2 linked regions of the Roseateles amylovorans genome follow. The protein of the gene in region 1 interacts with the protein of each later gene in a pairwise test. Links are inferred from orthologs where the notes say so. Each region holds a gene or a part of one and is shown on either strand. Other genes may lie near its edges. The genes, in order: acpP and ybgC.

Region 1 (12,532 bases):
GCTGGCTGAAGCCTCGGCCGCGCTGGGCGAGGACGTGGGTGCGCTGATCAAGCAAGGTCCGAAGGAACAGCTCGACCTGACCACGAACACGCAACCGGTCATGTTGACGGCCGGCATCGCCTGCTATCGCGCCTGGATCGCCGAGACCGGCCTGGTGCCCGCGGTCGCCGCCGGACATTCGCTGGGTGAGTACACGGCGCTGGTGGCCTCGGGGGCGCTCAGCCTGACCGATGCGCTGCCGCTGGTGCGCTTGCGTGCCCAGGCGATGCAGGAGGCCGTGCCGGTGGGTGTCGGCGCGATGTCCGCCATCCTGGGCCTGGAGGCCGCGGTGGTGCGTGAGGTCTGCGCTCAGGTGGCTGTGGCCAGCGGCGAAGTGGTCGAAGCCGTCAATTTCAACGATCCCAGGCAGACCGTCATCGCGGGCAGCAAGGCGGGCGTGGAGCAGGCGATGGAGGCCCTCAAGGCCGCGGGCGCCAAGCGCGCGCTGCCGCTGCCGGTCTCCGCGCCGTTCCATTCCAGTCTGATGAAGCCCGCAGCCGAGCGCCTGCGCGAGAAGCTGGCGACTGTCGATTTCAAGGTGCCGGCCTTCCCGGTCATCAACAACATCGACGTGGCCATCACTGAGGGTGCCGATGCACTGCGCGATGCGCTGTATCGCCAGGCCTTCGGCCCGGTACGCTGGGTTGAAGTGGTGCAGGCGATCAAGGCCCGCGGCCTGACGACGGTCATCGAATGCGGTCCTGGCAAGGTGCTCGCGGGCATGGCCAAGCGCATTGACGGCGAGATCGTCAGCACCACGGTGTTCGATCCGGCCTCGCTGGCTGATGCCAAGACCCTGTTGAGCTGAGGAATTCGAGATGAGTGAGAACAAGCAAGTCGCTTTGGTGACCGGCGCCAGTCGCGGCATCGGTCGTGCCATCGCCCTGACGCTGGCCCAGAAGGGCTTCGTCGTGATCGGCACGGCGACCAGTGAAGCGGGTGCCCAGGCGATCACCGAGGTGCTGCAGCCGCACGGTGGCCGCGGCGCAGTGGTGAATGTCAACGACGGCGCGGCCGTGGAGGCCCTGATCGATGCGATCGTCAAGCAGGACGGCGGCCTTCAGGTGCTGGTCAACAATGCCGGCATCACGCGCGACATGCTGTCGATGCGGATGAAGGACGAGGACTGGGATGCGGTGCTGGACACCAATCTCAAGGCGGTGTTCCGTGCCAGCCGCGCGGTGATGCGGACGATGATGAAGCAGCGCTACGGCCGCATCATCAGCATCACGTCGGTGGTGGGCGCATCCGGCAATGCCGGTCAGGCCAACTATGCGGCCGCCAAGGCTGGTGTGGCAGGCATGACGCGTGCCCTGGCTCGTGAGCTGGGCAGCCGCTCGATCACCGTGAACTGTGTGGCCCCCGGTTTCATCGCCACCGACATGACGGAAGTCCTGCCCGAGGCCCAGAAGACCGCGCTGCTGGCGCAGATTCCGCTGGGTCGACTCGGTGATCCGGCCGAGATCGCGCATGCGGTGGCCTTCCTGGCGTCGCCTGAGGCCGGCTACATCACCGGCACCGAGTTGCATGTCAATGGCGGCATGTTCATGAGTTGATCGTTCTCGCCCGGTGCGGTGGCAGCGCAGACGGCCGCCACCGACTGATCGAGAAAGATGCGGACCCTGTAGTACCTCATCGTGGCGCGTTCGCCTTGCGGCGGACATGCCCACCGGATTCACCCGGCCGGTGTAGGGCTGATAGAGTGCGAGCGCGTTCAGGTTCCCCGCAGGAACATGGCGTCTCGGGACGCGCGAACTAGAGGCGCCGCTCTAAGGCCTTAGAATCCCGGGTTGTTCTAGCAATCCCCTCCTGGAGGAGTCATGAGCGATATCGAAGCACGTGTCAAGAAAATCATCGCCGAGCAACTCGGCGTGCCCGAAGCCGATGTGACCAATGAGAAGGCCTTCGTGGCCGACCTGGGCGCCGATTCTCTGGACACCGTGGAACTGGTGATGGCCCTCGAAGACGAGTTCGGCATCGAAATCCCGGACGAAGAAGCCGAAAAGATCACCACCGTCCAGCTGGCGATCGACTACGCGGTCAAGCACCAGAAGGCCTGATCGGCCTGTCTGACGCTGTCAGTTCCCGCAGTACCACTTCAATCATTGAGCATGAGCCGTCGTCGCGTCGTCGTCACCGGTCTTGGCCTGATCAGTCCCGTGGGTAACACGGTTGAGCAGGGCTGGGCCAACATCGTGGCCGGTCAATCCGGCATTGACACCATCACCCGATTCGATGCCAGCAACCTGGCATGCCATTTCGCGGGTGAGGTGAAGGGCTTCAAGGTGGATGACTACATCCCCGCCAAAGAAGCGCGACACATGGACACCTTCATCCATTACGGATTGGCGGCGTCCCTGCAGGCGGTGCGTGACTCCGGACTGCCCACCGGCGATGCGCTCAGCCCGGAGCTGGCCGAGCGCATCGGCGTGCTGGTCGGTTCCGGCATCGGCGGCCTGCCCATGATTGAAGAGACCCATGCGGAGCTGACCGCCCGCGGGCCGCGTCGGATCTCTCCGTTCTTCGTGCCGGCCTCGATCATCAACATGATCTCCGGCCATGTCTCGATCCAGTGCGGCTTCAAGGGCCCGAACCTGGCCATCGTGACGGCATGCACCACCGGTCTGCACAGCATTGGCCAAGCCAGCCGCATGATCGAAGCCGGTGATGCGGATGTGATGGTGGCCGGCGGCTCCGAGTCCACGGTCTCGCCGCTGGGCGTCGGCGGTTTCGCCGCAGCCCGTGCGCTGTCCACCCGCAATGACGATCCCAAGACCGCCTCCCGTCCCTGGGACAAGGATCGCGACGGTTTTGTCCTGGGCGAGGGCGCCGGCGTGCTGGTGCTCGAAGAATACGAACACGCCAAGAAGCGCGGCGCGAAGATCTATGCCGAGCTGGTCGGCTTCGGCATGAGCGCCGACGCCTTCCACATGACCGCTCCGGACGTGGATGGCCCGACCCGTTCCATGCGCAACGCGCTGCGCAACGCGGGTCTCAATCCCGATCAGATCCAGTACATGAACGCCCACGGCACCTCGACGCCGCTGGGTGATGCCAACGAGACCAATGCCATCAAGCAGGCCTTCGGCGACTACGCCAAGAACGGCCTGGTGGTCTCGTCGACCAAGTCCATGACGGGCCACCTGCTTGGTGGTGCCGGTGGCATTGAATCGGTGTTCACCGTCATGGCGCTGCATCAGCAGATCGCGCCGCCGACGATCAACATCTTCAACCAAGATCCCGCCTGCGATCTGGACTACTGCGCCAACGAGGCGCGGAAGATGCCGATCGAGTACGCCGCGAAGAACAACTTCGGTTTCGGCGGCACGAATGGCACGCTGATCTTCAAGCGGGTCTGATCGGGCTGTCCCCGGTTGCGACGCCTGCACTGCGCGTTCGACCATGACCGACGACCCGTCCGCTCGAGCCACCGCCTCAGGTGGCGCCGAGGGCCGCGACGGGTCGACCGATCTCCATGCATTGATCTCACGCCGGGCTGTGTCCCGGCGTTTTTCATGCGCGCCTGAACACCGCTGGCGCCGCCTGGTGATCGGCCTGGTGGGTTTCAGCGCTGGCACCGCCGCGCTGGCGTTGCTTCAGCATCTCCTGCCGATGACCGGTGCCCTCGGTGCGAGTGTGCTGATCGGACTTGCTGCCGTCATCGCCGCCCGGTGTCGTCTACAGAGCCGCGCTCAGATCCTGCGCTGGGATGGCGTGCAATGGTGGTGGCAGCAGGATGCGCCGCTGGGCGCAACTGCCGATACTGATGTCGCTGCCACTCACGATGGTGACGCCCTCGTTGACGCCCCGGTCGGCGCCCATGCGCAACCCGCGGCAGGCTCGCGGCTTGCCAATCAGGCCATCGTGCCGGTGGTGCCGATCGTGCTGGTGGACGTCGAACATTGGATGCTGCTTCGCCTCACCCCGGTCGAGGCGTCCTGGCGATTCTGGCGCCATCGTCATCTGGCCGTGTCCCGCCGAAGCGCGGGTGCGGCCTGGCCGTTACTCCGCATTCACCTCTTCATGGCATGAGCTTGGCGATTTCCGTGCATGATGTGAGCCCTGTTTTCCTGCTATTCCCGACACGAGTGTCCATGCCCCACACCCTCCGCCGACTCGTCCTGGCGCTTGGCAGCGTCGCAGCTTTGAGCGCACCGTTGCTGGCCGCCGCTCAGAACCCGCCGGCCGCGCCGGCCGCTCCAGTCACGCCAGCTGTGTCGGCGGCGCCGGTGCCTGAACTGGCCCGCGCCTTGCCGGACTTCAGTGCCCTGGTGGAACTGGCGGGACCGGCGGTGGTGAACATCCGCACCTCGGAACGCATCAAGCCCGGCGCCAATGCGCAGCTCGATGAGCAGATGCGCGAGTTCCTGCGCCGGTTCGGCATCCCGGTGCCGCCGCAGCGCAAGGGCAATCCGGCGCCGTCGCCTTCCCCCGCACCCGACGATGACGACGGCGACGACGAGTCGCCGCAGCGCCGCGGTCTGGGATCAGGCTTCGTGATCGGTGCGGATGGCTATGTGATGACCAATGCGCATGTCGTCGACGAGGCCGACGAGGTGATGGTCACCCTGACAGACAAGCGCGAGTTCAAGGCCAAGGTCGTCGGACTGGACCGTCGCACCGATGTCGCGGTCCTGAAGATCGAGGCCACCGGCCTGCCGATGCTGCGCATGGGCGATGTGACCCGGCTCAAGGTCGGCGAGTGGGTGATGGCGATCGGCTCGCCGTTCGGCTTCGACAACACGGTGACGGCCGGCATCGTCAGCGCCAAGGCACGTGACACCGGCGACCTGCTGCCGCTGATCCAGACCGATGTGGCCATCAATCCCGGCAACTCGGGTGGCCCGTTGCTGAACCTGCGTGGCGAGGTGGTGGGCATCAACTCGCAGATCTACAGCCAGTCCGGCGGCTTCATGGGCATTTCGTTCGCGATTCCCATCGACGAAGCCATGCGGGTGGCGGATCAGCTGCGCAGCAACGGGCGTGTGACCCGCGGCATGCTGGGCGTCTATCCCGATGACCTGAGCAAGGAAGTCGCGGAAGCGATCGGCCTGGGCAAGGCCCAGGGTGCGCTGGTGACCCGCATCACGGCGGGCGGGCCGGGGGAGAAGGCCGGGCTCGAGCTCGGTGACGTCATCACCCGGTTCGATGGCAAGACCGTCGAGAAGGCGGTGGACCTTCGTCGTCTGGCAGCCGGCACCGCGCCCGGCAGCAAGGTCAAGCTGCAGGTCTTCCGTCGCGGCGCCACCAAGGAGCTGACGGCGACCCTGGAAGCGCTGCCGGATGACCGCGCCGCCGCCACGCCGGAACCGGAAGCGCCAGCCACCGGCGGCGCGCAGGCCTGGGGTCTGGCGGTGAGTGAGCTGACCGATGCGCAGCGCAAGGAGCTCAAGCTCCCCGGCGGCCTCAAGATCGAGTCGGTGGATGGTCCTGCCGCACGCGCCGGATTGCGTCCTGGCGACCTGATCCTCTCGGTCAACAACACCGAGATCAAGACGCTGAAGCAGTTCCAGGCGCTGCTGGCCAAGGTCGAGAAGGGCAAGCCGCTGCAGATGCTCGTCCGCCGTGCCGACGCGGTGACCTACGTCCTGCTGAAGCCCGGTAAGGGCTGACGCGACCCCGGCAGGCGGGCCGCTGGCCTCAACCTACCGACGGGCTGGGGCTTTCCACGATGCGGAAAGCCACCGCCTGGAGCGGGTCATCCGTCCCCTCTATGCGTCGGTTGGTGCTCGCTAACGCCTGTGACCAATGACAAGGATTCATGCTTCGCTCCGCTACAATCGCACCGCCTCTGGCTGCGTTTGTAGCGATCTTGACGGTGAATCCTGGCTCCCTCCTGATGGGTCGGCGCCATCCACAGGATGTCCTCAGCTTTTTGTGGATAACCTGTGGATGAAGTTCCTGTTGGCGAAGGGCAACGCCCGCGAAGCTCGCATCCATGCGGTTTCCAGGGCAGGCCTTTTGGCTACAATGAAAGCCCAACAAGCAGTTGCCATAAGTTTTGTTGGAAGGCGCGTCACCGTTTCGACGTGCCTTTTTTTTATGTCCAGCGCGCTCCCCGCCAGGGGGCGCATCGCCGTGCACAGGGACCCCGACATCGCCGTTCAAATCGCGGCTGGGTCGATGTAGCCTTCAGCCCTGCGGCCCCCGACTGAGTCCATGAACCACATCCGCAATTTCTCCATCATTGCCCACATCGATCACGGCAAGAGCACGCTCGCTGACCGGATCATCCAACGCTGCGGGGGACTGTCGGACCGCGAGATGGAAGCGCAGGTGCTGGACTCGATGGACATCGAGCGCGAACGCGGCATCACCATCAAGGCCCAGACCGCCGCCCTGCAATACAAGGCGCGGGACGGCCAGATCTACAACCTCAACCTCATCGACACCCCCGGACACGTCGACTTCTCTTATGAAGTCAGCCGGTCCTTGTCCGCTTGTGAAGGCGCGCTGCTGGTGGTGGACGCCAGCCAGGGCGTTGAGGCGCAGACCGTTGCCAACTGCTATACCGCGCTGGAGCTGGGCGTGGAGGTCGTGCCGGTCCTGAACAAGATGGACCTGCCGCAGGCCAACCCGGAAGGTGCCAAGGAGGAGATCGAAGACGTCATCGGCATCGACGCTGCCGACGCGATCCCGTGCTCGGCCAAGACTGGCATGGGCGTGGACGACATCCTCGAGGCGGTGATCGCCCGCATGCCGCCGCCCAAGGGCGTGGTCGAGGCCCCGCTGCGCGCCATGATCATCGACTCCTGGTTCGACAACTATGTCGGCGTTGTGATGCTGGTGCGGGTGGTCGACGGCACGCTCAAGAAGAACGAGCGCATCCGCATGATGGCGACCAACGCCATCTATCCGGCCGAGCACCTGGGTGTGTTCACCCCCAAATCCGAGAACCGCGACCAACTGAACGCGGGCGAGGTCGGCTTTATCATCGCCGGCATCAAGGAACTGGCAGCGGCCAAGGTGGGTGACACCATCACCCTGGAAAAGAAGCTGCCGAACAACCTGGGCCCGGCGGCCGAGGCGCTGCCCGGCTTCAAGGAAATCCAGCCCCAGGTCTTCGCCGGTCTCTATCCGACCGAGGCCAGCGAATACGACCAGCTCCGCGATGCGCTGGAGAAGCTCAAGCTCAACGACGCCTCGCTGCGCTTCGAGCCGGAAGTGTCCCAGGCGCTGGGCTTCGGCTTCCGCTGCGGTTTCCTGGGCCTGCTGCACATGGAGATCGTGCAGGAGCGGCTGGAGCGTGAATTCGACCAGGACCTGATCACCACCGCCCCGAGCGTGGTGTACGAGGTGCAACTCGGTGACGGCGAAGTGATCGAGGTGGAAAACCCGTCCAAGATGCCCGAGCAGAGCAAGATCGGCGAGATCCGTGAGCCGATCGTCACCGTCCACCTGTACATGCCGCAAGAGTATGTCGGCCCGGTGATGACGCTGGCCAACCAGAAGCGCGGCGTGCAGCTCAACATGGCCTATCACGGCCGTCAGGTCATGCTGACCTACGAGATTCCGCTGGCCGAGATCGTGCTGGACTTCTTCGACAAGCTGAAATCGGTGTCCCGCGGCTATGCGTCGATGGACTACGAATTCAAGGAATACCGCGCGTCCGACGTCGTCAAGGTCGACATGCTGATCAACGGCGACCGCATCGATGCGCTCTCGCTGATCGTGCACCGGTCGCAATCGCAATACCGCGGACGCCAGGTGGCGGCCAAGATGCGGGAGATCATCCCGCGCCAGATGTACGACGTGGCGATCCAGGCCGCGATCGGCGCCAACATCATCTCGCGGGAGAACATCAAGGCCCTGCGCAAGAACGTGCTGGCAAAATGCTACGGCGGTGACATCAGTCGCAAACGCAAGCTGCTCGAAAAGCAGAAGGCGGGCAAGAAGCGCATGAAACAAATCGGTTCGGTGGAGGTGCCTCAAGAAGCCTTCCTGGCCATCCTACAAGTCGAAGAATGAAAGCGATGAGTGCACTGACCGGGCTGCTGTATGCCGCCCTGATCGCCTACCTGGGCGGCTGGTACACCGGCTACTGGAACGGCAATTTCTCGCTCCTGCTGCTGATCCTGACCACGGTCACGCTCGGCTACTGGGTGGCCGAACGGTTCCACTTCCAGCCCGCGCGCCGCCGCGCGGCGGCGCGCCTGACGGAGGCCGACACCCAACGTCGCGCCTCGTTGGCGGCCCAGGGCATCGACCGGGTGGACGGAGACGTCGAAGGTGCCCGACAGGAAGTCCTGCGTCAGCCCTGGTGGCTGGACTGGACCGCCGGCCTGTTCCCGGTGATCCTGATCGTCTTCCTGCTGCGGTCCTTCCTGTTCGAGCCGTTCAAGATCCCGTCCGGCTCGATGGTCCCGACGCTGCTCATCGGCGACCTGATCCTGGTCAACAAGTTTCACTACGGCGTCCGCCTGCCGGTGATCAACAAGAAGATCATCAGCAACCATGACGTCCAGCGTGGCGACGTGGTGGTGTTCCGCTACCCACAGAACCCCAGCATCGACTACATCAAGCGCGCTGTCGGCTTGCCGGGCGACGAGATCCGCTACAGCAACCAGCGCCTGTATGTGAACGGCAAGGAAATCGAGACCCAGTCCCTGGGCGATTTCTTCGACGAGGATCCGAATTCGATGCGCTTCCGCCCCCGCTTCACCGAGAAGCTCGGCCCGGTGGAGCATGAGATCCTGGTCGACCCCGCACCGCGCGAGGCCATCCGCAAGATCTACGACTTCCCGTATTCGGACCAATGCACCTACACGCTGGACGGCGTGACCTGCAAGGTGCCGGCCGGCCATTACTTCATGATGGGCGACAACCGCGACAACTCGCAGGATTCCCGCTACTGGGGTTTCGTGCCGGACGAGAACATCGTCGGCCGAGCCTTCGTCGTGTGGATGAATTTCGGCAACATCAAGCGTGTCGGCAGCATCCGCTGAGGATGGCCGTCGGCTGACGTCTCAAGCACCTTCATCGATCAACAGTCCCGATCAGTCGATCACCAACAAGGACAGGGAGAAACTCGCAATGCGCAGCGCTCGCAACCATCAACGTGGCATCAGTCTGCTGGGCCTGCTGTTCTGGGCCGTGATCCTCGGCTTCCTGGCGATCGTGGGCATGCGTGTCACGCCGACGGTGATGGAGTACTACACCATCCAGCAGGCGATCAACCGCATCGCCAAGAGCGGCCCCAGCACCGTGGCGGAAGCGCGTTCGGCATTCAGCCGGACCAAGGACGTCGAGTTCTCGATCGTCAGCATCCAGCCGCAGGATCTGGTCATCACCAAAAATGAAGAAAAGGTGAAGATCAGCTTTGCTTATGACAAGGAAGTCTCCCTGTTCGGCCCGGTCTCGCTGCTGATCAAGTACAAAGGCGAGTCCAACTGACACCCAACATGAACCCGCAAGCGCTCGATGCACTTCAGCAACGTCTGGGCTACCGCTTCTCGCAAGCGGCGCTGCTTCAGCGCGCGCTGACGCACCGCAGCTTCGGTCAGCAGCACAACGAGCGCCTCGAGTTCCTCGGCGACGCGGTGCTGAACCTGACCGTCTCGACGCTGCTGTTCGACCGCTTCATGGGCTCTGACGAGGGTGATCTCACCCGCATCCGCGCTCATCTGGTACGCGAGGACAGCCTGCACAAGCTGGCGCTTCAACTGCAGATGCCCGAGGCGCTGCGGATGAGCGAAGGCGAGGCCCGCGGTGGCGGCGCTCAGCGTCCGTCCATCCTGGCCGACGCGCTGGAAGCGGTGATCGGCGCTGCATTTCTCGACGGCGGCTACGACGCCGCCCGCACCATCGTGCAACGGCTGCTGGGCGACCTGATCGCCGGCAGCGGCATCGACAACTGGGCCAAGGACGCCAAGACCGCCCTGCAGGAATGGCTGCAGGCGCGTCGGCTGCCGGTGCCGGCCTACCGCATTGTTGAAACTCGCGGTCAGGCGCACGCCCAGACATTTACCGTCGAATGCCAGGTCGCATCATTGAACCTGGCCAAGAATGGCGACGGCCGCTCCCGACGCATCGCGGAGCAGGAAGCGGCGCGGCAGGTCCTTGACGAGCTGCTCGCCGGCGACAAGCCCGGGACCGGCTTGCGCGACTGATAAGGCAATTCCCATGAATGCAAAAAAACGCGGCGGCTCATCTTCGGATGCGGCTGCAGCTCAACAACTCCCGTCTGATGGCGTGACCGATGAGACGCCCCAGGCGTCTGCGGGCGCTGCAGCCGTTCAAGAGGGCGATGTCGACCACGACGACCTGCAGCCGGTTCAACGGGCCCAAGGCGATGAGTCCGACGACGACACTGCTGAGGTGGAAGGCGAGGATGACGGCGATGACGGCGATGACGTCGACGACCACGGCGACGGGGAGGACGCCCTCGATGACGACGCTTCCGCCGTGCGCGGCGGTGTCGGTGCGCCCCCGGTCTTCGACGGCGATACCCGCTGCGGCCTGATCGCGATCGTCGGGCGGCCCAACGTCGGCAAGTCGACGCTGCTGAATGCGCTGGTGGGCCAGAAGGTGTCCATCACCTCGCGCAAGGCGCAGACCACGCGGCACCGCATCACCGGCGTGCGCACGGTGGACGAGACCCAGTTCGTGTTCGTCGACACCCCGGGCTTCCAGACCCGTCACAGCTCGGCGCTGAACCGCAACCTGAACCGCACGGTGCAGGGCGTGCTGGCCGATGTGGACCTGGTGCTGTTCGTCGTCGAGGCGGGCCGCTTCGGCCTGGATGACGCCAAGGTGCTGTCGCTGCTGCCGCAGGACAAGCCGGTGGTGCTCATCGCCAACAAGCTGGATGCGGTCAATCGCCGTGCCGAGCTGATGCCGTGGCTCAAGAGCATGCAGGAGCGTCGCAATTTCAGCGAATTCGTGCCGCTGTCGGCGCAGAAGAATTCGGACGTCCAGCGGCTGTTCCAGATCCTCAAGCCCTACCTGCCCGAGCAGGAATGGTTCTACGACCAGGAAGCGCTGACCGACCGCAGCGAGAAGTTCCTGGCCAGCGAGATGATCCGCGAGAAGCTCTTCCGGCTGACCGGTGATGAGTTGCCGTATGCCGCCACCGTCGTCATCGACCGCTGGGAAGAAGAGGGCAACCTGCGCCGCATCGCCGCCACCATCGTCGTGGAGCGTGAGGCCCAGAAGGGCATGATCATCGGCCAGGGCGGTGAACGCCTGAAGCGGATCGGCTCCGAAGCCCGCCAGGAGCTGGAAACGCTGATGGACGCCAAGGTCTTCCTTGAGCTGTGGGTGAAGGTCCGCTCCGGCTGGGCGGATTCGGAAGAGCATCTGCGGTCCTACGGCTACGAATGAAGCCCAAGGGGATGCCGCGCCCGGTGGACGCGGCCCTCCGCGCTTCTCCGTTTCCGTGTTCGTGTCCGTTTCGGTTGATCTTGGGACGAGGGATGATTCCGTTGAGAGGCCATGGCCACACGCGCTAAGCCGCCTGCGACCCAGGCGGCTTTTGTCCTTCATCACTACGACTGGAGCGAGACCAGCCTCGTGCTGGATCTGTTCACCCGCGATCAGGGCCGGCTGTCGGTGGTCGCCAAAGGGGCGAAGCGGCCGTACTCCCAGCTGCGTTCGGTGCTGCTGCCGTTCCTGCGGCTGCAGGTCACGCTGAGCAAGCCGTCGAAAATGAATGAGGACGGTGCCGCCGAGGTCCAGACCCTGCGCGGCGCGGAATGGGTCGGCGGGCAGACGCTGCCCGGCGGGGCTGCGCTGTTCAGTGGCTATTACGTCAACGAGCTGCTGCTGAAGTTCCTGCCGCGTCAGGATGCGCAACCCGCGCTCTTCGACACCTACGCCGAGCTGCTCCCGCAGCTCAATGCGGTGGACACCGCTCAGGCCGCGCTCCGTGCCTTCGAACTGCGGCTGTTGTCCGAATGCGGTCTGCTGCCCGATCTCAGCGTGCTGGCCACCACACAAGCGCCCCTGGAGCCGGAGCGTCCCTACATGATTTCGGCCGAGTCCGGCGTGATCGTGCCCAACCATGACGCGCCCCAACTTCAGGGTCAGGCGCTGATCCAGTTGCAGGCCGCCCTGATGCACGGCAGCTCGGCGGCCTTGCAACAGGCCTGCGAAGCGGCGGGCGCTTCGATGAAGCCGCTGCTACGTGGTCTGCTTCACTATCATCTGGGGCATCGTCCGCTGCGCACGCGCCAGGTCTTGCTGGACGTGCAGAAGCTGCTCACCTGAGGTTAGCCCCGCCCATGAATCCCCTCATCGCTCCCGAAGGCGCTCGCCATGACGCGCGCTGCGCGCTGTCCGTCAATGTGAACAAGGTGGCGCTGCTGCGCAATACGCGACACCTGGGCATTCCCAGCGTGATCCGCGCCGCACAGCTGTGCCTGGAGGCCGGTGCGCAGGGCATCACTGTGCATCCGCGCCCGGATGCGCGCCACATCCGCGCCGACGATGTGCGCGAGCTGGCCACACTGATGAAAGCCTGGCCGCAAGCCGAATACAACATCGAAGGCAATCC
Region 2 (17,283 bases), 2.8 Mb from region 1 along the record:
GGCCCGCTGCATCAGGTTGAGCTGCTCGCGCACCCGGGGGCAGGCGTCGCAGGCCGTCATATGCAGGGTCAGGGCGAGTCGCTCCCACCAGGGCAGGGGGCCTTGATCCTGGGCTTGCATCAGCAAGAAGGTGACTTCCTTGCAGGTTCTGCGGATTCGCATGGCGTGTCCTATCCGCGCGACGGGGAGATGGCCGCCGGTGCCTCGGCGCCGGACCCGGCTGAGATGAACCAGCGCTGCTGCAGACATTCGCGCAGACGCAGGCGCGCGCGGTGCAGCAGCACCCAGATGTTGGCGGTGGAGACGCCCGCCTCGCGGCAGATCTCGTCGGTGTCGAGCTCCAGCCATTCGCGCATCATGAACACGCGACCCTGCTGGGGCGGCAGCATCGTGACGCAGGCTTCGAGCACCTGCATGAACTCCACCTGATGCAGCGCGGCTTCAGGATCATGGCCCCAGTCCGGCGGCGTCTCGCGCCAATGGCCCGCGCCGTCGAACAGCAGGTCTTCCAGGGGTTCGTCGTCGTCCGGGCCCGCCGTGGCGGAGGCGGTCAGCTCCTTGCAGTTGCGGCGGATCTGGTCCACCAGCTTGTGCTTGAGGATGCCGATCAGCCAGGTCTTGAACTGCGAGCGGCCGTCGAAGTCGCGCGGTTTCTCGAGTGCCGCGAGCAGGGTTTCGGACACCGCGTCCTCCGCCCAGGCGTCGTTGCGCATCTGTAGCCGGGCGTAACGCAGCAGCTGCGGTCGCAGTTGCTCCAGCTCGGCGGGCCATTGGGAGGGGGACATGGGGGGGCGAAAAAATAGTTGGCGGCAGTGTAAGCAACTCGGGGTCTGCTGCGACAGACGGATGTCGCACCACACTCGCTCACCCACTTTTGACCCTGAGCGGGCGCCTGAGATTGAACCCGAACTCGGGTGGGTGGCGCGGCGAGTTCCACCTGTCATCCCAACTTTCCAACCAGGAGTCCGTTCCATGACCACTACCCGCCACCTCGTGATGTCCGCACTCACCGCCGCACTCGCCCTGGGCGCGGTCCAGCAGGCGTCGGCTGCCGATGAAAGCAAGGGCAAGGAGAAGTGCTACGGCATTGCCAAGGCCGGCCAGAACGATTGCGCCAATCTCAGTGGCTCGCATTCCTGCGCCGGACAGTCCACCATGGACGCCTCGCCCGACGAATGGAAGTACGTCGCCAAGGGCACCTGCAAATCCGCCGGCGGCATGAGCGCCGAGGCGGCCAAGCAACAGCGGATGAAGAAGTGAGCACCGGCGCCAGGCTGAAGCCGACTGCGGTCGGCGTCGGCTGGCGCCAGCCCCATTACCGCGAGGTGATGGCGACTGGCGCGGACGACGTGTCCGGCCCCGGCGGCGCGCTGTCGACGCTACGCCCGGCGAGGTCGCTCGGGGTGGACTTTCTGGAGGTCCACACCGAGAACTTTCTCGCTGCGGGCGGCGCTGCTCGTCAGATGCTGCTGGACGCCTCCACCTGCCATTCGATCAGTCTGCATGGCGTGGGTCTGGGCCTCGGATCCGCCTGCGGGCTGGACCTCACCCATCTGCGACGGATCCGTGAGCTGGCTGATCAGGTGCGACCGGTGCTGATGTCCGAGCATGCGTGTTTCGCTCGGGTGACGCCGGGTGGGCAGGGCGCTCAGGTGCTGCATGCGCAGGACCTGCTGCCCTTGCCCTTCAGTGCGGTCAGCCTGGACCTGCTGGTCGAGCAGGTGCAGATCGCTCAGGACATGCTGGGCCGCCGGCTGCTGATCGAAAACCTCAGCGCCTGCGTGGCCTGGGCGGACGATCACATCCCCGAGCCGGAATTCTTCAACCGCCTCGCGCAGCGTTCGGGCTGCGGCCTGTTGCTGGATCTGAACAATCTGTATGTCAACGCATTGAATCGCGGCCATGCTCAAAGCGATGTCGATGTCGATGTCGATGTCGATGTCGATGCCGATGCCGATGCCGATGCCGATGCCTTGCGCGCCGCATGCGCCTGGGTTGATGCGATCGATCCAAGCATCGTCGGCGAAATTCATCTGGCCGGACATCTGCGACGGGATGGCTTGGTGATCGACGATCACGGCAGCCGGGTGTGCAAGGACGTGTGGCGTCTCTACGCGCATGCCCTGCGACGGCTCGGCCCTCGGCCCACCCTCATCGAATGGGACACCGACGTGCCGCCGTGGTCGGTGCTGCTGGACGAGGTGGCGCAAGTCCGTCGGGCCCAGTCGACGCTGCAGTGGGGTGCGGGGGAGGTGATCGCATGAGCGCGCCGCAGCCAGACGTCGACCGAGCGCCCCGGGAGCCCGGTCGTGTTGACGACGAAACCGGCGACGCCGTGATGACGACGATGACGACGATGCCGATGCCGATGACGACGGCCGCGACCACGATGACCGCCCAGCGCGCGGCGCTGGACGTCGCGCAGCGTCGCTTTGTCGAGGCGCTGCGCGTGGCGCCGGACGAGGACCCGCTACGGTGGGCGCCGCCCGGCCTAGTGGCTTTGCCTGGCGTGCGCGGCGGTCTGCCCCGTGGCTTGACGGCGTACCGGCTCAACGGGTGCGTGCTGGCGGACCGAACGCTGTCGGCGGTCTATCCCCGCTTGCGGGAGCAGATGGAGGCCGAGCAGCCGGGCGGATTCGTCGCGCTGGCCTGGTCCTGCTGGCGCCGACAGGGTCCGGTCGACGCCGATCTGGGCGAATGGGGCGAGACCCTGGTGGACGCGCTGGCTGCTGCGGAATCCACGCAGGGCTCGCCACCGTCGTGGACCGATCTCGCCCGCCTGGAATGGGCGATGCACGTCTGCGAGCGCGCCGCTCAAGCGCGAGCCTTCAATGCCGAGTCCCTGGCCTTGATGGCGTCGGTGGATCCGGCGCAGTTGCAACTGCGGCTGGTGCCCGGTCTGCAGTGTGTGGTTTTGAGAGAAGCGTCGGCACGCGCCCTCAGCGAGGTGCGTGAGCTGTCCGAGTGGCTCGACCTGCCGCCCGCTGCAGCGGGCGCTGCGCCGGCGGACCAGTCGGTGGTGGTCTGGCCGGACGGCTGGCGGGCTCGTGCCCGGCCGGTGTCGTTGCCGGTCGCCACATGGATGCATGCGATGTTGCAGGGCGTGACCCTGCACCAGGCGTTGGAACGCGCCGATCCGGCCTTCGATTTCAGCGGCTGGCTGGTGGAGGCGCTGCAGTTCGGCTGGCTGAACGGCGTGCGCCGTCTTGAGGCGGATCGCTGATTCGTCGCGTGTGATCCGTCGCGTGTGGGCCGTCGCCCTACTTGCCACTTCCCAAACAATCCAAGGACATTCACATGAACACTAACACCGGCGCACTTCGGAAAGCCGCTTCGGCCGACGGCAGGGGATGGACCACCTGGCTGCGCATCCTCATCGATCCCGGCCTGCAACAGCCCAGCCTGCTGGGCGGCGCCGCGTCATGGACGGTGAACGGCGCGCAGGCCCTGGGCGCCCTGGCGGCGCGCTTGTATGTGGCCCATGTCTTCTTCCTCTCCGGCCTGACCAAGATTCGCGACTGGGAGATCACCCTGGCCCTGTTCGAGGACGAATACCACGTGCCGCTCCTGCCCCCTGAACTGGCCGCCTGGATGGGGACCGGGGGGGAGCTGGTGCTGCCGGTACTGCTGGTGCTGGGCTTGGGGGGACGCTTCGCCGCCTTGGGGCTGAGCGTGGTCAACCTGATGGCGGTGCTGAGCTTGTCTGACATCGCGCCGGCCGCACTGGTGCAGCATCAGCTCTGGGGCGGGCTGCTGTTGGGGCTGGCGCTGTATGGGCCGGGACGACTGTCGTTGGACGCGGTGGTCGCGTCGCACTTGCGCTGCGAGAAGGGCCGTTCGGGCCGTTGAAGCACGGAGGTCGTCACGCGGACCGTCGCCCTCAGATCTGCGCCTTCATCATTTGCTTGCTGCCTGCTGCCTGATAGCGGCTTGGCGGCTTGGCGGCTTGGCGGCTTGGCGGCTTGGCGGCGAGCCCCGACATCTCTTCTGATCGGGACCGGGGCGAGCCGCGAAGCTCGCTCCGGATCCTGCCCTCGGAGTCGGGGCATTACTCCCGCGGCCGGAAGGTGATGATCATCACCCGGGGCACGGTGCCGTCGGTGTCCCGCGGCAGCACCTCGGTCTTGTCCAGCGCGCGCAGGACCGCGTTGTCGAAGTCCTCCAGGCCGCTGGACTTGACGATCTTGCGGGAGACGATGGTGCCGTCCGGTGCCGCGCGCACTTCCACTTCCGCTTCCGGGTTGCTGGCACCGCCCGGATCGTTGTAGACGATGTTCGGACGGACCCGCGCCTTGATGCGGCCGGCATAGTTGGCCGATGGGCCGGAACTCTTCAGCGCCGATCCGGTGGCATTGGGCGCCCCGGTGGCACCGGCCATGCCGGCGATGCGCTGCAGGTTTTCCTGGCGCTGTTTCTCGCGCAGGGCATCGGCGTCGCGCTTGGCTTTCTCCTGCTTGGCCGCGTCGTCCTTCTTGGCCTGGTCCTGCTTGCGCTCGGCGTCCTTGCGGTCGCGTTCCTTCTTGTCGGCCTCGTCCTTCTTCTGCTGCTCGAGCTTGCGCTTTTTCTCTTCGGCGTCGCGCAGTTCCTGATCCTCGCGCTGCTTGCGCTCCTTGGCCTTGGCGATGGCGATCTCCGCGTCGCGCTGGGCCTGGATCTCTTCGCGGGTGGGCTCCTGCGGCTTCGGCGGCTCGGGCTTGGGCTTGGGTTCGACCGGTGTTTCCGGCGGAAGTTGTTCCTTGGGGGCGGCGGCCTGGGGGATGGCGGACCAGAGTTCCGCCTCCAGCGCCGGCGTGGGGGCCGAGCGCCAGTTGACGCCAAAGCTCAACGCGCCCACCAACAGGATGTGGGCCACGACCGCAAAGCCGAAGCCACGCCCCAGCCCCGGGGCGGGCGGCGGGCGAAGCGGGTCGCGATCGGGATGGAATCGGGAGACCAGGGTGCTCATCGCAGGATGTTCATCGCAGGGTGCTTGTCGACATCGGTCAGTTGTCTGCCGCACCGTTCTTCACCGACAGCCCGACCCGCTGGATGCCGGCACGCTGCAGCACATCCATGGCCTTGACCACCGCTTCGTACTTGACGTTGCGGTCGGCGGAAATGACCACCGGCGTGTTGGCATCGCCGGCCTGCGCATCCTTGACCCGCGCGGCCAGTGCCTTGAGCGGCACCGGTTGCGGATCCTGTTCACCGTCGAGCTTGAGCTTGAGCGTCTCGTCCTTGCCGACGATCACCTGGATCACATGGGTGGGCTGCTGGCGGCTTTGGCCCACGCTGGGCAGGTCCACCACGCCGGTGGTGATCAGCGGGGCGCTGACCATGAAGATGATCAGCAGCACCAGCATCACGTCGATGAAGGGCACCATGTTGATCTCGTTCATGGTGCGGCGGCGCGAACCGCTGCGGGAAGATAGGGCGGCCATGGCGTCGCTCTCCGTGGCGGTCGATCAGCGGGCCGCAGCCGGCGCGGGTTGGCCGGCGTTGCGCTGAAGGATGTTGGAGAACTCTTCGATGAAGGTCTCCAGCGTGATGGCATTGCGGTCGATCTGGCGGGCAAAGCGGTTGTAGGCCAGCACCGCCGGAATCGCCGCGAACAGGCCGATGGCCGTCGCCACCAGGGCTTCGGCGATGCCAGGCGCCACCGTGGCCAGGGTGACCTGGGTCAGGTTGGACAGGCCGACGAAGGCATGCATGATGCCCCAGATGGTGCCGAACAGCCCGACATAGGGCGACACCGAACCGACCGAGGCCAGGAACGAGAGATGCGATTCCATCGCATCGAGCTCGCGCTGATAGCTGGCGCGCATGGCGCGGCGGGCGCCGTCCAGCAGGCCGTTGGGTTCGGTGACCCGCTTCTCGCGCAGCTTCAGGAACTCCCGCATGCCGGAGGCGAAGATGCGTTCCAGCGGCGCGCCGTCGGTGCGGTTGGAGACGCTGTTGAACAGGTCGTTGAGGTTCTTGCCGGACCAGAACTCATGCTCGAAGGACTCGTTGCGTGCCTTGATGCGGCCCAGCGCGATCAGCTTGCTGAAGATCACGCTCCAACTGGCCAGCGAGACCAGCAACAAAGCGGCGATCACGAGCTGCACCGTCAGGCTGGCATGCGCGATCAGGGAGATGATGGAGAGGTCTTGGTTCATGGATTCAAGGTGATCTACAGGATCAGACAGGATCGGGCGGGATTCACAGGGATTTCAGGACAGCGCCAAGCGCAGGGCAACGGATGCTCCCGGCTGTCGGTGCTGCAGCCTTGGCCGTGGGCTTTGCCGCGCGCGGGGGCGAGTATGGGTCAAGTGCCGCCCCCATGGGCGTCGGTTGTGCTTCTGCGATGTTTCCGCGGTGCATTTGTGTGCCGGCGCTGGGCCAGGTGGTCAGGCCTGCAAGGCCTGCAGGATACGTGCCGGGATCCGGGTGGGCTTGAGGCTGCCCGCATCCACGCAGCCGATGCGGATGCGCCCTTCGGTCAACAGCAGCTCACCCCGCCAGACCTGCTGGTCGATGGTCAGGCTGGCCCGACCGATGTCGGTGGGATGGACGGTGACGCGCAGCCAGTCATCCAGGCGCGCGGGTGCCAGGTAGCGCAAGGCGGTGTCGCTGACGACGAAGATCAGGCCTTCGTCACGCCGCATGGCTTCCTGCTCGAAGCCCAGGCCGCGCAGCCATTCGGTGCGGGCACGTTCCATGAACTTCAGGTAGTTGGCATAGAACACGACGCCACCGGCATCGGTGTCCTCCCAATAGACGCGCAGCTCATGCTGGAACGCGGGCAGCGTGCCAGTGAGCGAGGACAACGGGGCGAGGGCGGTGCTGGGCATGCGGGCCTTGCGGGTCAATGGCGCAGCTGGTCCAGCCGCACCCGGATGCGCGCCAGCGCGTCTCGCAGATCCTCGGTGCTGCTGGAGAAGGACAGTCTCAGGAAGCGTTCGCCGAAGGCCGGACCGAAGTCACGCCCCGGGGTCAGCGCCACCTGCGCCTGCTGCATCAGGTCCATGCAGAGGTCCCAGCTCGACAGTCCGGTGCCTGACGCCGACGCATCGGCCCAGACATAGAAGGCGCCGTCGGGCACGACCGGCACCGGCAGGCCCATCGCTTGCAGCGCCGGGACCACCATGTCGCGACGTTGGCGCAGCTCATGGCGACGACGTTCGTATTCGGCCAGCGACTCGGGCTCGAAGCAGGCCAGGGCCGCTTGCTGAGCAATGGTCGAGGGACAGATGTAGAGGTTCTGCGCCAGCTTCTCGACCGCCGACATCATCGACGGCGGCAGCACCAGCCAGCCCAGCCGCCAGCCGGTCATGCCGAAGTATTTGGAAAAGCTGTTGATGGAGATGACGTCGTCGCCCAGCGCCAGTGCGCTGCGCCGATAGCGGTCGTCGTAGCTGATGGCCTGGTAGATCTCGTCGACGAGGGTCACGCCGCCGCGTTCCCGCACGAAGGCATGGATGCGGGCGAGTTCGTCCGGTGCGATCGAGGTGCCGGTGGGGTTGCTGGGCGAGGCCAGCAGCACCGCGCGGCTGTGGGCGGTCCAGTGCGCCTGCAACTGATCCAGCGACAGCTGGAAGCGCTGCTCGGCGCTGGAGGGCAACAGGCGCGGTGTGGCGTCCACCGCCGCGACGAAGTGGCGATTGCAGGGATAGCTCGGGTCCGGCATCAGGACCTCATCACCGGCTTCGAACAGGGCCAGGCAAGCCAACTGCAACGCAGCCGAGGCCCCGGCGGTGATGACGATGCGGGACGGATCGATCGGCAGGTTCTGCGTGTTGCGATACCAGTCGGACAGACGCTGGCGCAACGCAATCAGGCCGGTGGCCTGGGTGTAGGGCACGCGCCCGGCGGCGGTGAAACGCGCCGCGGCCTCCCGCACCGCCGCGCTGGCGCCGAAATCGGGCTCGCCGATGTTCAGGTAGATCATGTGCCGGCCGCCACGGGCCGGGTCACACACCGCCGAACGGGCGATCTCATCGGCCCGCTTGGCGCATTCCATGACATAGAAGGGTTCGATTTCCTGCAGGCGGGCGGCGAGCTTCATCGAGGTCTCCTTCTTGGCCAACATGTGGGACTGGCTGGGGTCGTGACGAATGTGGCGGTGGTCCGCGCGGGGGTCCGGTGTCGGCTCGGAATCGGCTGGATGGATCGGCTGCATCAACCGGATTGCTGAACCGGATTGCTGAACCGGCTCGCTTCCGGCCCGCTTCCGGCCAGGTCAGGCCGGTTCAACCCCGCCAACGATGCCGATCCGTGCCGAGCGGGTCAAGCCGGTGAAACGGGTCCAGCCGGTCGAGCGGGTCAATCCGGCCAATCCGGCTCATCCGGTCAATCCTGCTGATCCGGTCAAGCAAGGCTGGCCCTGTCCGATCAAATCTTCAGCCGCGAGCGGCTTTGACCTCGACCGGACGCAGGTCCGCCGCGGCGCGGTCCAGCACGCCATTGACGTACTTGTGGCCGTCAGTCCCGCCGAAGGACTTGGCCAGTTCCACGGCCTCGTTGATCGCGACCTTGTAGGGCACGTCGATGCTGTGCTTGAGCTCGAACGCGCCGATCATCAGGATCGCATGCTCGATGGGCGACAGCTCGGTGGTCTTCCGGTCCGCATGGCGGGCCAGCACCGCGTCCAGATCGGCGGCATCCTCGACGGCGCCGTAGAACACCTTGTCGTAGAGGTTGCGGTCACTCTTTTCGAAGCCTTCCTGCTCACGGGTGTGGGCATCGATCACAGCGAGCTCGTCACCGGTCAGCAGCCATTGATAGATGCCTTGCAGGGCATGCTCGCGGGCGCGGCGGCGCGCCGACTTGACCGGCGCGCGTTTGTCACCCGGTTTGGCACCCGCAGAGGTGGCCGGCTTGCCGGCGGCTGGGCCGCCGTTGTCGTGGGGGGTGTCCTTGGTCGTCACTTGAGTTCTTTCAGCAGCAGCGCCATTTCCACGGCGACCGTTCCGGCGTCGCGGCCTTTTTCGTCGGCGCGGGCCCAGGCTTGGGCGTCGTTTTCCACGGTCAGGATGGCATTGGCAATGGGCACACCGTGGTCGAGGGACAGCCGGGTCACACCGGCGCCGCTCTCATTGGCCACCAATTCGAAATGGTAGGTTTCGCCGCGAATGATGCAGCCGAGCGCCACCAGTGCGTCGAAGCGTTGGCTCTTGGCCATCGCCTGCAGCGCCACCGGCACTTCCAGGGCGCCTGGCACCGTCACATGGCGGATGTCGTCGCTCGACACGCCAAGGCGTGCCAGCTCGGCCAGGCAAGCCTTGGCCAGCGCGCCGGTGAGGGTGTCGTTGAAACGGGCCTGGACGATGCCGATACGCAGTCCGCGACCGTTCAGGGGGGCCGTCTGGCCTTTGTCAGATCCTTGCATGCGGTCCTCGCCGGTTCAGCAGTTCTGGGCGGCTTCGAAGCCGGTCACCTCGAGCCCGAAGCCGGTCATGCTGGGCATGCGGCGGGGGCTGCCGAGCAGCTTCATCTTCTGCACGCCGAGTTCGCGCAGGATCTGGGCACCAACGCCGTAGGTGCGCAGGTCCATGGTCGGACGCTTGTCGGCCTCGTCATGGCCCTTGAGCCGGTCGAGCAGGGCATCGGATTCCTCGCCGCAGTTCAGCAGCACCGCCACGCCTCGACCCTCACGCTGGAGGGCCGCTAGGGCCTCAGGCAGGGGCCATGAGTGACCGCAGCGGCCGGCTTCGAGCAGGTCCAGCGCGGAGAACGGCTCATGCACGCGGACCAGCACTTCGCTGTCCGGTGTCCATTGACCCAGCACCAGCGCCATGTGCACATTGCCGGTGCGGTCGCGGAAGACATGGCAGTCGAAGGCGCCCTGGCGGGTCTCCAGCGGACGCTGGGCGATGCGCTGGACGATCGATTCGTTGCGGCTGCGGTACTCGATCAGGTCGGCAATCGTGCCGATCTTCAGGCCGTGCTGCTCGGCGAAGACTTCCAGATCGGGCAGACGGGCCATGGTGCCGTCGTCGTTCATGATCTCGCAGATCACGCCGGCGGGCGACAGGCCGGCCATGCGCGACAGGTCGCAGCCGGCTTCGGTATGGCCGGCGCGCATCAGCACGCCGCCGTCCTGGGCTTGCAGCGGGAAGATATGGCCCGGCTGGACCAGGTCGGTCGGCACGGCGCCCTTGGCGACGGCGGCCTGGACGGTGCGGGCACGGTCGGCGGCGGAAATGCCAGTGGTCACGCCGGTGGCCGCTTCGATCGAGACGGTGAAGGCGGTGCCGTGCTTGGTGCCGTTGCGCGTGGCCATCGGCGGCAGCTGCAGTTGCTCGCAGCGGTCGCGGGTGAGCGTCAGGCAGATCAGGCCACGGCCGTACTTGGCCATGAAGTTGATGGCTTCAGGGGTGACGTGGTCCGCGGCCAGGACGAGGTCACCCTCGTTCTCGCGGTCTTCTTCGTCGACCAGGATGACCATGCGGCCGGCCGCCAGTTCGGCGACCAGCTCAGGAATCGGAGAAATAGGCATGGGCGGGATTGTAGGCGGGTAGGGGCCGGGCAAGGGCTGCGGGGATTAGGGCGGAGTCACTGGGCCGGGACTCTGCGCTTGATGGGTTCGATGGCAGACAGGCCCGGCTGAATTCGGTGGGGTGATGAGCGCTGAGGCTGTGTGGACCTCGCGACTAGAGAGGCGGGCTGCTGCCGGCGGGCCGCAGGCGCAGCCGCAGATCGCCCTCCAGCACCGTGCTGTCCAGCAGCGTGAAGCGGGGGGCGGCTTCCAGGGCGGTCAGCGCACCGAGATCCACCATGCCGCGTCCGTCGCCCATCAGCAGCGGGGCCACGTAAAGCAGCAATTCATCGACCAGGCCGGCGCGCAGCAGCGAGCCGTTGAGCTTGTAGCCGGCTTCGATGTGCAGTTCGTTGATGCCGCGCTGTCCCAGGTCGCGAATGGCCACCGCCAGGTCGACCTTGCCGGGCTTGTCATCGGCGCCGGGCGTGGCCACCAGTTCGGCGCCGTGCGCGGCCAGGATGGCGCCCCTCGGGCCGGGATCGGGCAGGGCGTGATAGATCAGCAACTGGCCCGGCGGCTGCAGGAGCCGGGCCTGGGGTGAGAGCTCCAGACGGGAGTCGATCAGTACCCGCTGCGGCTGCCTGGCGGTCTGGACCTCGCGGACATCCATCCGGGGATCGTCCTCGCGGGCGGTGCCGATGCCGGTCAACACCGCACCGGCGCGCCGGCGCCACGCATGGCCGTCACGGCGAGCCGCCGGGCCGGTGATCCATTTGCTGACGCCGTTGGCGAGCGCGGTGCGACCGTCCAGCGAGGCGGCGACCTTCATGCGCACGAACGGCCGGCCCCGTTGCATCCTGGACAGGAAACCCAGGTTGAGCTCACTTGCCGCCACGGCCAAGGGATGCGCCACCGGCAGCAGCTCGGCGCGGACACCGGCGGCATGCAGCCGCGCGAGGCCCTGGCCGGCGACCAGCGGATTGGGGTCGCCCAGTGCGCTGACCACCCGGGCGATGCCTGCCGCGATCAGGGCATCACAGCAGGGCGGGGTGCGGCCGTGATGGGCACAGGGTTCCAGCGTGACGTAAGCCGTGGCACCGCGAACATCTGCGCCTTGTTCTTGGGCATCGCGCAAGGCCATGACTTCGGCGTGGGCCTGACCCGCGGCTTGGGTATGGCCCTGGCCGAGCAGTCGGCCATCGGTGCTGACGATCACGCAGCCGACGCGCGGATTCGGATCGGTCAGGCCGATCGCCTGTTCCGCGAGGGCCAAGGCCTGTTGCAGCCAGGGCTCATCGTCAGGGCGTGGCAGGCTGGTGAAGGGGGGGGACGCATGCATGGCGCGCAGTCTAGCCGTCTGCCCGCAGCAGCCACAGGGTCAGGCCGGGGTCGTGGTCAAGGATCAAGGTCTCGAGTGACAGGTTCTGGGCTTGGCCGGCACGGTCGCGCCACTGCGCGTCGATCCGGACGGCGCGCACGGGCAGGGGATCTGCAAGCGCGGAGTCGACCGGGGCCGGACCATGGCTGCCGCCGCCACCGCCACCGCCACCGCCAGCGGCCGTCGAGGGAAGGATGCTCATGAGCGGCTGGCTCTTGGCATGCAGCTCGATGATGGCGGACGGCCCCTCCCATCGCAGCGGCAGGCTGCTGACATCCGCCCGCGGCGAGCGCAGTCGTTCGAGCTCCTGCCGGGCGAGCTGCAAGGATTCGTATTGGTGGCGGACCTCATCGGTGGCCAAGCGCAGGTGGAATTGCCATGCGGCCAAACCGGCGACACCGATCGCCATCAGCGCGATGGCGATCAACGCTTCCAGCAGGGCGATCCCAGATTGCGTGATGCGACAGCTGGGGCGATCCAAGCCAGCCTTGCATCCCTTGGCGATCTCGCCGGTTGGCTTACGCGATGGTTGGGGCCGGTTCAGGGGGCGCGCGGTGGACCGGTTGGCGTGCCGGATTGAAGGCCTGGATGGGGGGCGGCTTGCGGGCGGACATGAGGACTGACATGAGGACCGGCATGAGCACCGGCAGGCGGGCCGGCATGCGGGCCGCGCACTGGGCCGGATGGATCGGGTCGCTGTCATTGCACGGGCGTCCATCCGCCGGGCACGGGAAGGTAGCTGCCCATCTGTCGGCTGATGCGCTGGAGCACTTCCGGATCGTGCTGCAGGTTGACCGAGTCGGCGACTGCCCAGTCCGCGTCGGTCACCATCGCGCCGTGCAGGGTGGACAGGGTGCCGGCTGGGGGATGCCAGGCGATGCCGTTCCTCGCGTAGAGCAGGCCGGTGAGATGCATGGCCGCCCAGATGTCGAGCTGGCCGTCCACCAGGAGCACCAGCGGGGCGTCGATGGAGGAGGCCGGCAGCGGCTCATGCAGCGACAGGTCGCCCTCCACCCACAAGAGGCGGCGGCCGCGCGACAGGGCCAACTGCAGATCGGCGGAGCAATCGCCGGCGCAGCGCAGGCGGCTGACGGCGGGCTGCTGGCGATAGCGTCCTGCGGGATAGCCAAACACCCGCTGGAAGGCGCCGGCGCCGGATTCCACCGAGGACTGGGGCGGGCGCCGCAACGCGCTCAGCAGCGCCAGATGCTGCGAGTGCTCGGCCCAACCCATCGGGCCAAGCAGACCGTGATCGTCCGATCCCGGGTCCTCACAGGCGATGCCGCGGTCGCTGCAGCCGCGAGCCACGAGCCGAAGCTGTCCGGGCGGGCCGGCGTCGGCGAAGCGGATGCTGAACATGGGCCGGAAGGAGGGCGCGGTCGCGGTAATGCTCGGGTCCGTATCGCCCGGCAGCGGTTCGGCGCTGTCGCACCGGCATTCCCAGCGCTGCGGGCCGGTGTTGACGCAGGCGGCGGCTGGTGGCGAACCGGCCGGGCGTGCGCGATGGAAGTGGTCTCCATCGATGCGCAGCGCCCGGGCGCGGAAATCCCGGAGGTCCGGCAACGACTCGGCGCCGCCGGCTGCTGAGGATGGACCGGACGGCATCGGCGCCTGAAACGCAGGCCGACATTGCCCGTCGATGCGGCCGGTGTTGAGCATCGCGGTGGCCCATGCAAGACCCGCTTCAGCAGCTTCCGCCGCCAAGGCGGCCCGGAGGTCATTGCCGGCCACGCGCTGTGCGACGGTGAGATGTCGCCCTGCCCAGACCGCTGCCAGGGAGAGGACGAACAGCAGGAGCACGCACAGCAACAAGGTGGCCATGCCGCGTTCGGGAGGTGGGCGTGGCGTCATGGGCAGCTTTCCGTGAGGTGGTCGTTGCGCAGGCGGGTCAGCAGGTCGATCTGGTGTCGCACCGTGGCGTCGTGGCTCGCTTGGGCCACCAGTCGAAGTCGGACGCTCCGGACCTCCAGCGATCCGCGGCAGGGCGATGAGCTGCCTGGTGCTGAGGGTGGACGGCTGCCGACGCCCACGGCCGGCGCCGAGGTTGTCGGATCGGCGGTGAAGGGGCTGATGATCAGATCGGCGCGGAAACGGTCCACGCGCATCAAGGCGGGATCGGTCAGCGGCTGGAAGCGGGATCCGGTGAGTTGGTCCAGGCGTCCGTCGATCCATCGCAGCCCCGAGAGCTCGTTGCCCTTGGGTGGCAAGGGCGCGATGGGCGGCAGTGGCGCAACCGGGTGCGACGACGTACCGTTCGACGTGCCGCCCGATGCGCCGCCGCCGGGGCCCGGGGAGGGGCCCGGCTCAGCGCCGGACGCGTCGTCGCGGGAAAAGCTGTAGCTGAGCCGCTGGTCGGGATCAGTGAGGTCGATGGCGGTCTGCAGGTTGGCGGGGGGTGTGGGGCGCTCGGGTGACCACACCAGATCCTGCGGTCGGCCATGTCCGCCCGCCCGCCGCAGATCACGTTGGATCATGTCGGCCACGGCGCGCAGTTCCTGCTGCATCTGCAACTCGATCACCATCTTGTGGTGTTCACCGAGTTGAATGCCGGACCAGGCGGTGGCGCCGGCCAGCACGATCAAGCCCACGGTGAGGCCGACCATCAACTCGACCAGGCTGAAGCCGCTCATCTGGGTTCGGGCGACCGTGCGCCGGCGTGGCTCGCTCCGTGCGGTTCTGCGGCGCGATGGATGTTTGGCGAGAGCGTCAGCGTGGCTGCAGTCGTTCATGGGGATTCCTGTCTGGTTTGAGGCGTTGCTCATCCCGGGTGGCTCATCCCGGGTGGCTCAGACGGGCCAGCAATGGTCCGAGCGATCGTTGCCCTCGGCATCGAAGGCTTGGCGGCGGGACTCGCCCTGTTCCAGTCGAAGTCGCAGCCGTTGGCAATGGCGGTCTTTCACCTGGTCGCCGAGGGCGAGGGCTTCCAGGATGAATCCCGACGCAGAAGCCTCCACCAGCTGAAGCCGGTACCGCGCCTGGGGCGTCAGCGATGGCGCGGACAGCTCCTCCAGGGTCGACGCGTAGCGCGGATGGCGGCTGCGAAAGCGCTCCTGGGTGACCTGGAGCTGGCTGAGGGCCTGGATCGCCTCGGCGCGGAAGGCCTTCAGCACATGCTGTCGATAGCTGGGCAGCGCGATCGACAGCAGGACGCCGACGAGCAGCAAGGCAACCAGCAACTCGATCAGGGTGAGGCCGCGGTGAGCGGTCAGCCTTGACGGTTGCCGGCGGTGGGCGCGCGCAGCAGGCGCATGGATGCGGGGCGGCGGACTCATGCGCATCTCGGCAAGCGGGGCGAGGCGCTCTCGGTGGCGCAACTGCGGGCGCGACCGGTGATGGCCACGATGTGCCGCACCTCGCCGAGGCCTTCCTGCCTCACTTGAATGGTCGCCGCCATGGAGGCGGTGCCGTAGCGGCCGCTGAACAGCAGTGAGGTGACGTTGGCCCGCACCACGGGCTGACCGGGCGCGCGCGGCCATTGGACCTGCTTGATCGCCTGGGCGCCCGGCTGGCATTGCACCGGGCCGCTCGCCTGGCACTGGCAGCCCATCACCTGTCCCAAGTGGAGGACGTAGCAACTGCCGGCGGCGGTCTCGCCAAAGCGGATGTTGACGTTGCGTGCCCCTTGTTGTGCTTCACTGCGCGCTTGCTGCAGGTCGCTCAACACGGTCTGCGCGACATGCCCCAGGCGCTGCTGATGCACCCATTGCCGCAGCGGTGGGGCGGCGATGGTCACCAGCACCGCCAGGATGGCGACGCAGGCCAGGGACTCGATCAGGCTGAAGCCGCGAGTCGGCCGGATGGCGTCCGAGCGTACCGCCGTAGCCGAAGCCGCATTCGAATCCGAATCCAGATCCGAGGTGGACGGGACGTTAGAGGAGGGAGAGCGATGTCGCCACATGGACGCTTTCCAGAGAGTGCGGCCAGATGCCGCGATGACTGGAACTCTAGGAAAACGAGGCGCCCGCCGCGTCGCCATGAGGTGGGTAGCCGAGGCCCGCCGGAGAGGGCGTTCTTCCGGGGGGGATTCGTGTGCGTCAATGAAAAAGGCCTCCCGTGGGGGAGGCCTTCGTGTGAGGTCTGGGAGAGTGCTGAGGGCGCTGAGGGGCCCGAGGGCTCGTACGGGGCGCAGATTGCCTCGGTCTTGACGGCGGCGCCTGGTTGGGGCGCCTGCTCGCTCCGGTCCTCAGATGTCCCGGATCAGCTGGCGGAACTCGTCCACATCCTCGAAGCTGCGATAGACCGATGCGAAGCGCACATAGGCCACCTTGTCGATGCGCTTGAGCTCGCGCATGACATGCTCGCCCAGCTTAGTCGACGGGATTTCGCGCACGCCGCTGGTCAGCAGCTTTTCCTGGATGCGCTCCAGCGCGGCGTCGATCTGCTCGATGGAGACGGGTCGCTTGCGCAGCGCCAACGACATGGACGCGCGCAGCTTGCCCATGTCGAAGTCGGCGCGGGTGCCGTCCTTCTTCACCACCATGGGCAGCGCGATTTCGGCCCGCTCATAGGTGGTGAAGCGCTTTTCGCAGGACGCGCAGCGGCGCCGCCGGCGCACCACGTCGCCTTCATCCGACTCGCGGGTTTCCGACACCTGGGTGTCGCCATGACCGCAGAAGGGGCAGCGCATGCGCCTCGGCCTTTCAGCGGTAGACCGGGAACTGGCGGGTCAGTGCGGCGACCTTCGCGCGCACCGTGGCCAGATTGGCCTCGTCGTGCGGGTTGTCCAGCACGTCGGCGATCAGATGGGCGGTGGCGCGCACCTGCTCTTCCTTGAAGCCGCGGGTGGTCATGGCGGGGGTGCCCAGGCGGATGCCGCTGGTGACCATCGGCTTTTGCGGGTCGTTGGGGATGCCGTTCTTGTTGCAGGTCATGTGCGCGGCGCCCAGGATGGCCTCGGCTTCCTTGCCGGTGAGGTTCTTGGGGCGCAGGTCGACCAGCATCACATGGCTTTCGGTGCGACCGGAGACGATGCGCAGGCCGCGTTCGATCAGGGTGTCCGCCAGCACCTTGGCATTGGCGACCACTTGCTGCTGGTAGGTCTTGAACTCGGGCGTGAGGGCTTCCTTGAAAGCCACGGCCTTGCCGGCGATGACATGCATCAGCGGGCCGCCCTGGATGCCGGGGAAGATGGCCGAGTTGATCTTCTTGGCGATCGCCTCGTCGTTCATCAGGATGATGCCGCCGCGCGGGCCGCGCAGGCTCTTGTGGGTGGTCGAGGTGACCACGTCGGCATGGGGCATCGGGTTCGGATAGACGCCGGCGGCGATCAGGCCGGCGTAGTGGGCCATGTCCACCATGAAGTAGGCGCCGATTTCCTTGGCGATCTTGCCGAAGCGCTCGAAGTCGATGCGCAGGGCGTAGGCGGAGGCGCCGGCGATGATCAGCTTGGGCTTCTTCTCACGGGCGAGGGCTTCCATCGCGTCGTAGTCGATCTCTTCCTTGTCGTCCAGACCGTAGGAGATCA

Evidence for each region.
Region 2: the proteins of acpP (region 1) and ybgC interact in binary tests that used the Escherichia coli proteins (3 or more experiments, as listed by UniProt). The link is inferred for Roseateles amylovorans from one-to-one orthologs.

The regions. Positions count from the first base shown.
Region 1 is NZ_CP104562.2:5,276,949-5,289,480, reverse strand. The notes cover bases 713-3,479. They hold acpP (acyl carrier protein), read left to right. Parts: upstream 713-1,859; coding sequence 1,860-2,099; downstream 2,100-3,479. Other genes in these bases: N4261_RS21865 (hypothetical protein), read left to right, coding at 3,442-3,479; fabF (beta-ketoacyl-ACP synthase II), read left to right, coding at 2,151-3,398; fabG (3-oxoacyl-ACP reductase FabG), read left to right, coding at 858-1,595; fabD (ACP S-malonyltransferase), read left to right, coding at 713-847. In the rest of the region: more of fabD, read left to right, coding at 1-712; more of N4261_RS21865, read left to right, coding at 3,480-4,071; N4261_RS21860 (DegQ family serine endoprotease), read left to right, coding at 4,134-5,651; lepA (translation elongation factor 4), read left to right, coding at 6,199-8,007; lepB (signal peptidase I), read left to right, coding at 8,004-8,984; N4261_RS21845 (DUF4845 domain-containing protein), read left to right, coding at 9,073-9,432; rnc (ribonuclease III), read left to right, coding at 9,441-10,148; GTPase Era, read left to right, coding at 10,444-11,361; DNA repair protein RecO, read left to right, coding at 11,473-12,246; N4261_RS21825 (pyridoxine 5'-phosphate synthase), read left to right, coding at 12,261-12,532. UniProt on the Escherichia coli protein: Carrier of the growing fatty acid chain in fatty acid biosynthesis.
Region 2 is NZ_CP104562.2:2,496,965-2,514,247, forward strand. What follows is about bases 5,069-7,801. They hold ybgC (tol-pal system-associated acyl-CoA thioesterase), read right to left. Parts: upstream 6,768-7,801; coding sequence 6,369-6,767; downstream 5,069-6,368. Other genes in these bases: tolR (protein TolR), read right to left, coding at 5,069-5,420; tolQ (protein TolQ), read right to left, coding at 5,445-6,137; N4261_RS10640 (pyridoxal phosphate-dependent aminotransferase), read right to left, coding at 6,827-7,801. In the rest of the region: N4261_RS10590 (anti-sigma factor family protein), read right to left, coding at 1-162; N4261_RS10595 (sigma-70 family RNA polymerase sigma factor), read right to left, coding at 171-785; N4261_RS10600 (BufA1 family periplasmic bufferin-type metallophore), read left to right, coding at 973-1,260; N4261_RS10605 (MbnB/TglH/ChrH family RiPP precursor modification enzyme), read left to right, coding at 1,257-2,264; N4261_RS10610 (hypothetical protein), read left to right, coding at 2,261-3,223; N4261_RS10615 (DoxX family protein), read left to right, coding at 3,298-3,849; cell envelope integrity protein TolA, read right to left, coding at 4,049-4,945; more of tolR, read right to left, coding at 4,983-5,068; more of N4261_RS10640, read right to left, coding at 7,802-8,026; transcription antitermination factor NusB, read right to left, coding at 8,361-8,888; ribH (6,7-dimethyl-8-ribityllumazine synthase), read right to left, coding at 8,885-9,349; ribBA (bifunctional 3,4-dihydroxy-2-butanone-4-phosphate synthase/GTP cyclohydrolase II), read right to left, coding at 9,365-10,459; bifunctional diaminohydroxyphosphoribosylaminopyrimidine deaminase/5-amino-6-(5-phosphoribosylamino)uracil reductase RibD, read right to left, coding at 10,614-11,780; N4261_RS10665 (type IV pilus modification PilV family protein), read right to left, coding at 11,791-12,300; N4261_RS10670 (hypothetical protein), read right to left, coding at 12,519-13,670; N4261_RS10675 (PilW family protein), read right to left, coding at 13,667-14,449; and 4 more genes.